2 regions of the Arthrobacter sp. P4_H3 genome follow, and region 2 is predicted to be linked to the other one. Evidence: riboswitches for the same ligand, from Rfam matches in the RefSeq annotation. Region 2 holds a riboswitch; the other holds the start of a gene.

Region 1 (6,571 bases), on a different contig from region 2:
CCCCAGCCTCTACGGCGGCACGTACAACCTGCTGGCCCACACCCTGAAGAAGTTCGGCATCTCCGTGACGTTCGTGGAGGATCCGGACAACCTGCAGCAGTGGAAGGACGCAGTCCGGCCCAACACCAAGCTGTTCTTCGCCGAGGTGGTGTCCAACCCCCGCCAGGACGTCCTGGACATCGAGGGGGTCTCGCGCACCGCCCATGAAGCGGGCGTGCCGCTGATCGTGGACAACACGCTGTCCACGCCCTACCTCATCCGGCCGCTGGAGTGGGGCGCGGACATCGTGGTCCACTCGGCAACGAAGTACCTTGGCGGCCACGGCAGTGCGATCGCCGGAGTGATCGTGGACTCGGGCAACTTCGACTTCGGCAAGGATCCGGACAGGTTCCCGGGCTTCAACACCCCGGATCCCACCTATAACGGACTCGTGTACGCGCGGGACCTCGGGGCGGAGGGTGCCCTGGGGGCGAACCTCTCCTACATCCTCAAGGCGCGGGTCCAGTTGCTGCGCGACCTGGGCTCGGCCGTTTCCCCGTTCAACGCCTTCCTCATCGCCCAGGGCCTGGAAACCCTCAGCCTCCGCGTTGAGCGTCATGTTGCCAACGCAGTGAGCGTCGCCGAATGGCTCGAAGCACGGTCCGACGTCGAATCCGTCGCCTATGCGGGGCTGCCGTCCAGCCCCTGGTTCGAGCGCGGCCGCAAGTACGGGCCCAAGGGCACCGGCGCCATCGTCTCGTTCAACATCGCCGGCGGGGCCGAGGCCGGCAAGCGGTTCGTGGACGCCCTGGAACTTCACTCCCATGTGGCGAACATCGGTGACGTGCGCTCCTTGGTCATCCACCCGGCGTCGACCACGCACAGCCAGCTGACAGCCGAACAGCAGGCTGTCGCGGGCGTGACGCCGGGTCTGGTCCGGCTCTCCGTGGGGCTGGAGCACATCGATGACATCATCGCCGACCTCGACGCCGGGTTCCGCGCCGCCAAAGGCGCCTAACGGAACGGCGGCGGCTGCCCTGGAAGGACCTGCCGCCGCCGTGCTGACCCAATATGACTCCCGGCGCCTCGACGCCGGGAGTCATATTGGTGTCACAATCTTCGCCATTGCCGGGACGCATTTCGTAGACTCACTACAGGTCATGAGTGCCAGCGACAGCCCCGGCTTGCTGGCCGGCAACCCTCCTTACGCGGCGGGGTGCCCCGGGTGAAGACCTGGCCTGCCGGCCAGTTGGCGGCGGGCAAGCGCGAAGAAGAGGTCCTCAGATGACGATTGCCGTCACCCGCAGCGGTGTACCCGAAACAAACGTCCGCGCAGCGGACACCAGCACAGATGCCAACGCAGTTCCCGATGACACCGCACCCGATGGCACCGTCAAGTTCCTGAGCATCGGCGGCCTTGACCTCGAAGCCGGAGGGCACCTGCCCGATGTCACCCTCGCCTACGAAACGTGGGGCACGCTGAACCCGGACCGCTCCAACGCCGTGCTGGTGCAGCACGCACTGACCGGCAGCACCCACGTGACAAGGGGAGCCAGCGACGAGGAAGGCTGGTGGGAGCAGCTTGCCGGCCCGGGCGCGCCGGTTGATACGGACAAGTACTTCGTGATCTCCATCAACATCGTGGGCGGCTGCTATGGCTCCACCGGCCCCTCCACTCCTGCCCCGGACGGGAAGCCGTGGGGCTCACGCTTCCCGCTGGTCACCCTGCGGGACACGACGGCGGCCGAGGCCCGGCTGGCAGACGCCCTGGGCATCCGGAGCTGGTACGCGGTACTGGGCGGATCGATGGGCGGCGCCCGCGCCCTGGAGTGGGCCGTCAGCTTCCCGGACCGGGTCCGGCGCTGCGGCGTGATTTCCATTGGCGCCAGCAGCACCGCCGAGCAGATCGCCTTTGCCCAGGCGCAGACCCTCGCCATCCGCCAGGACGTCAACTTCAACGGCGGCGACTACTACGGCGGCCCCGAGCCGGAAGCCGGCCTGGCCCTTGCCCGCAGGATTGCGCACATCACGTACCGCTCCGCGAACGAGTTCGAGACCCGCTTCGGCCGCAGTGCCCAGGGCGGCGAAGCACCGCTCCAGGCAGTCTCGCTGGGGGACCGCGGACGCTACCAGGTGGAGAGCTACCTGGACCACCAGGGCACCAAGCTGGTCCGGCGGTTCGATGCCAACAGCTACATCGCCATCACCGAAGCGCTCATGAGCCACGACGTGGTCCGGGGCCGCGGCTCGCTCAAGGAAGCGCTGGCACAGTCCACGGCGGAGTTCTTCATTGCCGCCGTGGACACTGACCGGCTGTATTTCCCCGCCCAGTCCCACGAACTGGCGGCTGCGCTCCCGGGTGACGTGCCGGTCCACGTGATCGAGGCGCCCATCGGCCACGACGGATTCCTGACCGAGATCGGCCAGCTCAACACCCAGCTTCGGCAGAACTTCTTCGCGTAGCCCGCCGGCTCAATGTGCATTTATGCAGAGCTGTCCTGCAGAAAACGGCGTTGAGCCTGCGGCAATGTGAGCCCATACTCTAGGGGACCGACGCGTTGGTGGTGCACATCACACGCGTCCGCTACGGAATGGTCCACATGGTGTCGACGGAGACGCCGAAGGAGTTCACAAATGAGCACGCAAAACTCTGCCGCAGGGCGCACGGATGAGACTGACGTCAAGGCCTCCGGGCTGAAGAAGGTGGTAACGGCCTCGATGGCCGGCACCGTTGTCGAATGGTATGAGTTCTTCCTTTACGCGTCCGCGGCCACCCTGGTCTTCGGCAAGATGTTCTTCCCCAATTCCGGTACGGAACTGGACGGGATCATTGCCGCCTTCGTCACGTACGCGGTGGGCTTCGTGGCCCGCCCCATCGGCGGCATCGTCTTCGGCCACTTCGGCGACAAGTTCGGCCGCAAGCAGCTTCTCCAGCTGAGCATCGTCCTGGTGGGCGTCTCCACCTTCGCCATGGGCTGCCTGCCCACCTTCGCCCAGATCGGCTACTGGGCTCCGGCCCTGCTGGTGTTCCTGCGCTTCGTGCAGGGCTTCGCGGTCGGCGGTGAATGGGGCGGCGCCGTGCTGCTCGTGGCCGAACACAGCCCCAGCAAGTCGCGCGGATTCTGGTCCAGCTGGCCGCAGTCGGCCGTTCCCATGGGCAACCTCCTGGCCACCGGCGTGCTGTTCACGCTGTCCTCCACGCTGTCCTCCGCCGACTTCCTCGGCTGGGGCTGGCGCGTGGCCTTCTGGCTGTCCGCAGTGATCGTCATCGTGGGCTACTACATCCGCACCAAGGTCCAGGATGCCCCCATCTTCCTCGAGGCCCGCAAGGAAGCCACCGTGGAAAAGAAGGGCTACGGCGTGGCCGAAGTGTTCCGCCGCTACCCGCGTGGTGTGTTCACCGCCATGGGCCTGCGGTTCGCGGAAAACATCCTGTACTACCTCGTGGTCACGTTCTCCATCACGTACCTGAAGGTCGTGGTCCAGACAGACACGTCCAGGATCCTGCTGCTCCTGCTCGTGGCACACTTCATCCACTTCTGCGCCGTGCCGATGGTCGGGAAACTGTCGGACGCCTTCGGCCGCCGCCCGGTATACATGGCCGGAGCGATCCTCGGCGGCACCTGGGGCTTCTTCGCCTTCCCCATGATGGATACCGCCAATGACCTGGTCATCCTCGCGGCCATCACCATCGGACTCCTGTTCCACGCACTGATGTACGCCGGCCAGCCGTCCATCATGGCCGAGATGTTCCCCACCCGGATGCGGTATTCGGGCGTATCACTGGGCTATCAGGTCACCTCGATCGTGGCCGGTTCGCTGGCGCCGATCATCGCCACCGCACTGCTCAGCAGCTTCAAGTCCTCCACCCCGGTGGCGCTCTACCTGCTGGGCGCCTGCATCGTGACGGCGGTCTCTGTGTACTTCCTCAAGGAGACGCGCGGCATTTCCCTCCACGATGTCGACGCCGCGGACGCGCAGGGCACGGCGGACCTCCTGGCCGCGGCGAAGAAGTAGTCACCTATGCGGGCAGCAGTCCTCTACTCCACGGTTCCCGCCGGAACCGGCTACACCGAAGCCCGTCCGCTGCTGATCCAGGAACTGGACCGGCCCGAACCGCGGCCCGGCGAGCTCGGCGTCGCCATCACCTACTCCAGCCTGTGCCACTCGGACCTTTCGGTGGTGGACGGCTCCCGCGTCAGGCCACTGCCGATGGCGCTCGGCCATGAGGCCGTGGGGCGGGTGGTGTCCGTCGGCGAGGGCGTCGACGACGTCTCCGAAGGCGACCACGTGGTGCTGGTCTTCGTCCCCAGCTGCGGAAACTGCCGGGCGTGCCGCGCGGGCCGCCCGGCCCTGTGCCACCGCGCCGCGGAGGTCAACGGTTCAGGCGACCTCCTGCACGGTGAGGCGCTGCTGCGGACTCCGGCAGGGGAGCGGATCAACCACCACCTCGGGGTGTCGGCCTTTGCGGACTATGCCGTGGTGGCCCGGGAATCCGTCGTGGTGATCGGCGACGACGTCCCGGACACCGTTGCGGCTATGTTCGGCTGCGCCGTGCTCACCGGAATGGGGGCTGTGCTGAACACCGCGGCGGTCACTGCCGGGCAGTCGGTGGCCGTTTTCGGACTCGGCGCCGTCGGGCTCTCCGCCGTGATGGCGGCATCCCTGGCCGGTGCCGCCGCCGTCATTGCCATCGACCCCAACGAAGGCAAGCACCATCTGGCCCTGGACTGCGGCGCTACGGCCGTGGGCACCCCGGGCGACGCGGCGCGGCTGGTCGGTGAGGCGGCAGGCGACGGCGTGGACGTCGCCGTCGAGGCCGTGGGGTCCGCCGGGGTGATCGCATCGTGCCTGGACCTCATAACGCGCGGCGGCGCCGTCGTCTCGGTCGGGCTGCCGAAACCGTCCGCGGAGCTGACGGTGGGGGCCCTGCAGTTCGCAGGTGCCGGGAAGCGGCTGCTCGGTTCCTACATGGGTGATGCCGTGGGATTTCCTGGCGGCCTGACACTTCCGCCTTGAGCGCCTCCACCACGGCCCGGACGGACGCCGAGCGCAGCGACTCCGGACGCGCCACCGCCCAGATGGGGAGCTGGCGCTGGAACAGCTCGGGCAGCACCGGCACGAAGTCCGGGTTGTCCGCCACCATGAAGTTCGGCAGCAGGCCGATGCCCGCGCCGCGGCGGACAGCCTCCACCTGGGCGAACACACTGGTGGCCTGGAAGCTGGATTTGGGGGCGGGCAGCTGCGAGGACCGGTGCCCCAGCTCCGCGACCTGCAGTGCCGACTCAACGTAGGACACAAAGCCGTGGTCCCGGACGTCGTCCAGAGCGGCAGGCAGCCCGCGGGAGCGGACATAGTGCGGGCTGGCGTAGAGCCGCAGGAAATAGTTGGTGAGGAAGATGGGTTGCGCGTTGGTGACTTCCATCCGGCCCACCACCACTTCCAGGTCCACGCCGGAGCGGTTCTGGCTGACCTTGCGGGTGGCGCTGAGCATCTCGACGTTAAGCAGGGGGTTGTCCTGCTGCAGGCGGACCAGCGCCGGAGCGACGAATTCCGCCCCGAACCCGTCGGAGGTGCTGATCCGGACCAGCCCGGAGAGCGACGCGTCGCCGTTGCTGAGGGCTCCAGCCAGCGACCCCAGGGTCGACTCGATCGCCTCGGCGGCTGCAACGGCCTGGCTGCCCAGTTCGGTCAGTTCCCAGCCGTGCGGGCTGCGCTCCAAGGTCCGTCCGCCCAGCTGCTTGTCCAGCGCCAGGATCCGGCGGGAAATCGTGGTGTGCGTGGTGCCCAGCGTCTCCGCGACGGCGTTGAACCGGCCCAGCCGGGCAACGGTCAGCAGGATCAGCAGGTCATCCGGACTCGGCAGCCGGTTCAAATCCATGGTTCAGCCTTTTCGGATCAGTGTGCATCAATGCACATGCCGTCTGTAATTTTTCCCCTTGATTGCACTGTAGCAGGGTGTGATGGTGGACACGGAACATCGGCCGGCATCGGCCGGCACACGAAGCAAAGGAGCTTTCGCCATGGCAGTAGTCGCTTGGATCGGTCTCGGGAACATGGGTGGGTCCATGTCGGCAAACCTGGTCAAGGCCGGGCATGACGTCCGCGGATTCGACCTCAACCCCGAAGCGGTGGCCGCCGCCGAAGCGGGCGGCGTGAAGCCCGCGGCGAGCCTTGCCGCTGCGGTGGACGGGGCCGACGTCGTGTTCACCATGCTGCCCAAGGGCGAGCATGCCCGTGCCGTGTACCTGGGCGAGGACGGCGTTCTGGCCCATGCCGATACCCGCACGCTGCTGGTGGATTCCTCCACCATCGATATCGCCTCCGCCCAGGCACTGCACGACGCCGCCGCTGCCGCCGGCTTCCGGTTCGTCGACGCCCCGGTCTCGGGCGGCATGAGCGGCGCGAAGGCCGGAACACTCACCTTCATGATCGGCGGTGAGGCGGGCGCCGTGGCCGACGCCACCGAATACATCCACGCCATGGCGGCCAACGTCATACCCACCGGCGGCGCCACCACGGGGCAGGCAGCGAAAATCTGCAACAACCTGATGCTCTTCATCAACCTTGCCTCCACCGCCGAGGGAGCCGT
Region 2 (6,571 bases):
GGCATCCGGTCATTCGGCCTCGCCCACGTGGACCCGGACCGGATCCTCCGGTCCTTTCCCGATCTCGAACCCGGCACGGACGCCTGCGAACGCGGCTGCAAGCATGATTCCTCCGCCGTTAACTGCGGAGTGGACGCCTGGGTGTCCGAAGGGCACGCAGGGCCGTCCGGCGCAGCACGGCTGGCGTCACTGCGCCGTCTGCTCGGCACCGATCCCCGGATGGAAGCGCAGGAAGCCAAGGAACTCGGCATTGTTTCGTAGCGCCGTTTCGCCGCCTGTGCCAGGGGCCCCGCCGCGGGGCGGGTTCCCGGGCAGCACGGTGCAGGACGTGGCCTCCCAGCCAGCCGGCCGCAGAGACGGTAGTTTGGAAGCATGACCCAACCCGCTTCGAGCTACAACGATGACCTGCGCCTCGCCCATGTCCTGGCCGACTCTGTTGACTCCCAGACCATGAGCCGTTTCAAGGCGCTGGATCTTCAGATTGAAACCAAACCGGATCTTACCCCGGTCACGGATGCTGACAAGGCAGCTGAAGAATCCATCCGCGGACAGCTCTCGCGCTCCCGCCCGCGCGACGCCGTCCTCGGTGAAGAGTTCGGCAGTTCCGGGCATGGTTCCCGCCGCTGGATCATCGATCCGATCGACGGCACCAAAAACTTCGTCCGTGGTGTGCCTGTCTGGGCCACCCTGATTGCCCTCGTGGATGAGGGCGAACCCGTGGTTGGCCTGGTCAGCGCGCCGGCACTGGGCAAGCGCTGGTGGGCCGCGAAGGGCGCCGGCGCCTACATGGGGCGGTCCCTTGCTGCGGCCACGCGGCTGAAGGTCTCGAACGTGTCCGAGCTTTCGGACGCTTCACTCTCCTACTCGAGCCTGGGCGGCTGGAAGGAACGCGGCAACCTCAACGAGTTCCTCGGCCTCACCGAGGAGGTTTGGCGGACCCGCGCCTACGGCGACTTCTGGTCCTATTGCATGGTGGCCGAGGGATGCGTGGACATCGCCTGCGAGCCGGAGCTGAACCTCTACGACATGGCCGCGCTGGTGCCGATTGTCACCGAAGCGGGCGGCCGCTTCACGTCCTTGGAGGGAGTGGACGGCCCCTTCGGCGGAAACGCCCTGGCCACCAACTCGATCCTCCACTCCGAAGTCCTCAAACGGCTGAACCCGGACCTCGACGACCTCCTCTGACGCGTGCCCCGCACTGGAACACGGTGCGGACGCATGGACGGACTGCAGAATAAACGACGGCGGACACCCCTCCCAAGTGGGTGTCCGCCGTCGTTTATTCGGCCGGAACCCGCTTCTCCAGGCATGCGTAACAAACGGCTTAATAATTGGCGTGGCTTTCCCGCGGCGCCGCGAATGTCCTAATCTCGAAACAGGTCACGAGTGCCAGCGCGAAACCCCGGTTTGCTGGCCGGCAACCCTCCATTCGCGGTGGGGTGCCCCGGGTGACGACCAGGCCGGTCCGGAACGGACCCGGCAAGCGCGGATCCCCGGAGTGAGGGGTCCTTTACAGTGAGGTCCCCATGACTACTGCCACTTTCCCCGCAAACCCCGGAACCGCGTCCGCGACGGCCGCAGGCCTCCTGGACGAACGCTTCACCATTGCCAAGCGGCCGCTCTCGGCCGTCACCGGCGCCGAGATCCAGGCACCGCTGATCCAGGGGGGCCACGTCCGCTACGCGAACCTGGACTATGGAGCGTCCGCTCCGGCCCTGTCCGTCGTATCGGCCTACCTGAACGAAATCCTGCCGTACTACGCCAGCGTTCACCGCGGCGCCGGCTACGCCTCGCAGATCAGCACCTCAGTGTACGAAAACTCCCGGAACATTGTCCGCGCATTCGTCGGCGGCAGGACTGACGATTCCGTCATCTTCACCAGGAACACCACGGACTCCCTGAACCTGCTGGCGGGCTGCCTGCCCGTGGCGGACGGCCGCCACACCGGTGAGGTGCTGTATCTCGACATCGAACACCACGCCAACCTGCTCCCCTGGCAGGGCGTCCCGCACCGCAGCGTTGTTGCCGCTCCCACGCTGAGCGCCACGCTCGAGAACCTGCGCTCCGAGCTCAGCCAGGGCGACATCAGCCTGCTGGCCGTCACGGGAGCCTCCAACGTCACCGGTGAAATCCTCCCCGTCCGCGAGCTGGCCGCGCTGGCCCACGAACACGGCGCAAGGATCGTCGTGGACGCGGCGCAGCTGGCCCCGCACCGCCGCATCGACATCGCGGCGGACGACGTCGACTACCTCGCCTTCTCCGGCCACAAGCTGTACGCACCGTTCGGCTCGGGTGTCCTCGTGGGACGGCCGGACTGGCTCGACGCCGGCACGCCCCACCTTGCAGGCGGCGGAGCCGTCCGTGAGGCCCGGCTGGACTCCGTCAGCTGGGCCACCGGACCGGCCCGGCATGAGGGCGGGTCGCCCAACGTGCTGGGTGCAGCCACGCTGGCCCGCGCCACGCAGGTCATCGGTGCGCTGGACCAGGAGCTGTGGCACGCGCACGAGACCGCCATCAGGTCCTTCCTCGTTGAAGGCCTGCGGAGGATCGACGGCGTTACGGTCCACCAGATCTTCAGCGACACCGACCAGGCAACGGACACCATCGGCGTGGTCAACTTCTCGGTCGAGGGCTACGACGCGGGCCTCGTGGCCGCCTACCTGTCCGCGGAACACGGTGTTGGCCTCCGCGACGGCCGCTTCTGCGCCCACCCGCTGCTCAAGCGCTTGGGCCTTCCGTCCGGTTCGCTGCGGGCAAGCTTCGGCGTCGGATCCAGGCTGGAGGACGCCCAGCGCCTGCTGGCCGGCATCGAGGAACTCCGCCGGACCGGTCTCGGCTGGGACTACGTGGTGGACTCCGGACGCTGGGTGCCGGCCAACGACACCCGCAGCTACCCGGACTGGGCACCCAACACCCCCGGCACCGCGGGAGCCGCGCCCTGCACCGAAGACTAAGGGCCCGGCGTTTGCGGTAAATTCGAGGGGTAAGTAATCCAGCCTGCCCGAAGGAGACTGCACGTGGCACGGGGAGGCCCCAAACTGCACCACCGCCGCCGGTACGAACTCGGACAGAGCTTCCAGGACGGCGGTGAGCATTATGACCGTGTCCGTCCGGGTTATCCTGCCGATTCGGCGGACTGGCTGATCCGAAGCGCCGGCGGGACAGCCGGGGCCGCCAACGCCGCTGACATTGGAGCCGGGACGGGCAAATTCACTGCCTTGCTGGTGCAGCGTGGTCTCACGGTCTCCGCCGTGGACCCCTCGCCGGACATGCTCGCCCAGCTGCGGCTTGCGCTGCCGGGAGTTCCCGCGGCGGAGGGCACCGCAGAGGCGACCGGACTCGCGGACGGTGCGTTCGACGTCGTAAGCGTTGCCCAGGCGTGGCACTGGTGCGATCCGCTCCTTGCGAGCACGGAACTTTCCCGCATCCTCCGCCCCGGCGGCGTGCTGGGGCTGGTCTGGAACCAGTTGGATACGTCGGTCCCGTGGGTTCACCGGCTCTCCCGGATCATGCATGCCGGGGATGTGCACAAGCCGGACTTCCGTCCCGCGATCGGGCCGGAGTTCACCGGGCTTGAGAGCCACCTGACACGCTGGGAAGACCCGGTGACCTCCGGGGACATTGTGGAATTGGCGAAGTCCCGCAGCTATTACCTTGCCGCCAGCGAAGGCACCAGGGCCAAAGTCCGGGACAACCTGGACTGGTACCTGCATGAGCATCTGGCGCACTCGCGCGGCGACGTCGTCGGACTCCCCTACCTGACCCAGACCTGGCGGGCGTTCAAAGCATGAGTCCTGCAGACAAAGCGGTAGGCTAGGACCCGTGAAGACCAGCGCGCCCTCCTCCTCTATTGAGGACTACGTCAAGGTCATCTACTCCTTCACGGAGTGGCAGGACAAAGCCATCACCTCCTCGCAGCTTGCACAGCGGCTCGGGGTCGCCAACTCCTCGGTCTCGGAAATGGTCCGCAAGCTCAAGGACCAGGGCCTGGTTGACCACAAGCCGTACAGCGCCATCACGCTCACGGCCGACGGCATCCGGCTGGCGCTGTCCATGGTCCGGCGTCATCGGCTCATCGAGACCTACCTCGTCCAGGAACTGGGCTACAGCTGGGACGAGGTCCACGACGAAGCGGAGCTCCTGGAACACGCCGTCTCCGACACCTTCATCGAGCGGATGGCCGGCAAGCTCGGCAATCCGCTCCGCGACCCGCACGGCGATCCCATCCCCGCAGCGGACGGCACCGTCCGCATGCCCCGCGCCCACCGTATGAGCGAACTCGACGAGGGCCACACAGGCCGGATCACCAGGATCAGCGACGAAAACCCCGATCTCCTGCGCTATCTGTCCGCCGAGAAGATCGATCTCGATGCAGACATAGAAGTACTCGGCCGGAAACCCTTCGGCGGTGCCCTCGTCGTCCGGATCGGCCCGCCGGGCGCCGACCGCGAATTCGATCTTGCCGACGAGGTTTCGTCAGCACTGTGGGTGCACAGCGACACGGGCCATGCCGGATGCCGGCTTGCGGACGCCTGAACGCGTGCCGCCTGTAACGGTGCGGCCTGAATGAAGGGTGTCGCGGGCCCGGGCTGGCGCGCCTGGACGGCGGTGGCCGTCGGGGCGCTCGTTGGGACAGAGCTCCGCTACGGCCTGGGCGTGGTCATCCCGGAAACCGCCGGAGCGGTCCCCTGGACCACCCTGGCCATCAACGTCAGCGGCAGCTTCGTCCTCGCGGCCCTCACCACGCTCTGGATCGCACGGCCGACGACGGCGTTCTGGCTGAGGGCCGGAATCGGGCCGGGGCTCCTGGGATCCTTCACCACCTTCTCGGCGGTGGTCTTCTCCGTTGACCAGCAGGCACGTTCCGGCCTACACACGCCATGGCTGATCTATCTCGGGCTCTCGCTGGTCCTGGGGCTTGGTGCGGCCGCTGCGGGCTGGAAGGCCGGCAAGGCATTGAGTGACCGGACCGGAGGAGCCTCATGACAGCTGTGCTGGTGGGTATTTTTGGCGTTGCCGGGGCCTTGCTCAGGTTTTCCATCGACACCTGGTTCGCGCACCGCACCGGCACGCGCCGGCACTGGCCCTGGGCAACGCTGCTGGTCAATGTCACCGGGTCACTCATCATCGGCCTTTCCGTGGGCGTCAGCGGACGGCTGGGGCTCGACGAGGAATGGCATGCCGCGGTCGCCACGGGTCTCGCGGGCGGCCTGACGACGTTCAGCTCCTGGACCACTGCAACCATCCGGCTTGTCAGTGAAGGGCGGTACCCGGCGGCGGCGCTGAACGTGGCTGTCAATCTCGTCGCAGGGCTCTCCGCGGCGGCGGCAGGCATAGTCCTCGCGGGCTGACAGGCCCGCGGCTTTCCAACCGACGCCAGCCAGCGCCCTGCGGTCTGAATATGTGAATCTCGAGGGGTCCTGCATCCCGTATCGTTAAACGATGGTTACGCGACGTGAAGCAGCTCAGATCCTTGATATTCCACTGGAAATGGCACACCGTCACGGTATCCCTGCCAGGCTGTCGGATGCCGAGCTGTCCGAGCTCCTGGACAATCCCCCGGCCTGGCTCGTCCAGTCCAAGGCCAACCGGACCGGCAAGCGCCCTGTCTGGGTCCAGCTGACCTGTGCCGTCTGCGGCTTCTCGGAAGCCGCCCGGCCCAAGAAATGGTGGCCGCCGTTCACGTACGTGTGCTGCGCCCATCACGCCCTCGATGACCTCCCGCCGGTCCTGCCGGGCCTGGTTCGCAGCGAGTATGAGGGGATCGGCAGCCGGTTCGTCGGCATTGTTGACGTTGAAGTCCCCGCTTCCTGACGGCCGGCGCCCGGGCGGTGCCCGCCTGACCGCGTGAATCGGGCAGGGCCCGAAGCCGGCGTTGGTGCCAGTTTCATTCACGACAAAACAGGCGTACCTTACAAACACGGGGCCTATTCAGGGCCCCGACGTTAGGGAGGGCGACATGCCTGACAAATCGCCGCACCGGCAGGTCACCAAGAAGTCGGACAAGACCATCAAGCAAAAAAGGGCCGAAAAGAAGTCCAAGCATGAGGTGGACGCCCACGTGGACCCTGTAGCGCACATCAAGAAGCGCTGACGCGCCGCAGCCACGGCTGGCCGCTGGCGGACGCAGGAACGGTGCCGAAACACAAAAGGCCGGAAGCTTTCGCTTCCGGCCTTTTGCACGGGGTGGAACGGCGTTGCCGCCGTCCCGATGGTGGAGATGGGGGGAATTGAACCCCCGTCCGATGTCGTGTTGTCAGGGCTTCTCCGGGCGCAGTTCGCGTCGGATTTTCTCGGCCCCAGCTATCCTGCGAACAGGTAGCTGATCCGGGCCCAGTCATTTAAGAGTCCCGTTCACCCCAATGACGAGGGTAAACAGCAGTGGCTATCTTAATGACGCCAGGATCCGGGACGATAGCATTCCCGGGCTGACGGACTGTCTTACTGCTTAGGCAGCGAGAGCGAAGTCAGTGCGCGTTTGTTTGGCACTTATTGTTTTGCAGACAGCGTTTACGAGATAATTCTGCATCCTCGGCCCGCTTCACCTGTCGCGACTAACATCGTCGAAACC

The links. A riboswitch is a leader RNA that binds a small molecule or an ion and turns the genes downstream of it on or off. The one in region 2 is predicted to bind S-adenosylmethionine.
Region 1: another riboswitch for S-adenosylmethionine. It lies ahead of metX (homoserine O-acetyltransferase MetX); the one in region 2 lies ahead of AC1DRE_RS04165 (aminotransferase class V-fold PLP-dependent enzyme).

Annotation. Positions count from the first base shown of each region.
Region 1 is NZ_JBFUKK010000011.1:181,941-188,511, reverse strand. It holds gene AC1DRE_RS16065 (bifunctional o-acetylhomoserine/o-acetylserine sulfhydrylase) at 1-997, shown strand, start outside; SAM riboswitch class IV at 1,136-1,251, shown strand; gene metX (homoserine O-acetyltransferase MetX) at 1,264-2,442, shown strand; gene AC1DRE_RS16055 (MFS transporter) at 2,614-3,996, shown strand; gene AC1DRE_RS16050 (alcohol dehydrogenase catalytic domain-containing protein) at 4,003-4,998, shown strand; partial or broken gene AC1DRE_RS16045 (LysR family transcriptional regulator) at 4,967-5,860, opposite strand; gene mmsB (3-hydroxyisobutyrate dehydrogenase) at 6,003-6,571, shown strand, end outside.
Region 2 is NZ_JBFUKK010000002.1:175,147-181,717, reverse strand. It holds gene rsgA (ribosome small subunit-dependent GTPase A) at 1-261, shown strand, start outside; gene hisN (histidinol-phosphatase) at 373-1,185, shown strand; SAM riboswitch class IV at 1,379-1,492, shown strand; gene AC1DRE_RS04165 (aminotransferase class V-fold PLP-dependent enzyme) at 1,527-2,954, shown strand; gene AC1DRE_RS04160 (class I SAM-dependent methyltransferase) at 3,018-3,791, shown strand; gene AC1DRE_RS04155 (metal-dependent transcriptional regulator) at 3,823-4,536, shown strand; gene AC1DRE_RS04150 (fluoride efflux transporter FluC) at 4,567-4,986, shown strand; gene AC1DRE_RS04145 (fluoride efflux transporter FluC) at 4,983-5,351, shown strand; gene AC1DRE_RS04140 (hypothetical protein) at 5,443-5,814, shown strand; gene AC1DRE_RS04135 (hypothetical protein) at 5,960-6,094, shown strand; RNA gene ssrA (transfer-messenger RNA) at 6,213-6,571, opposite strand, start outside.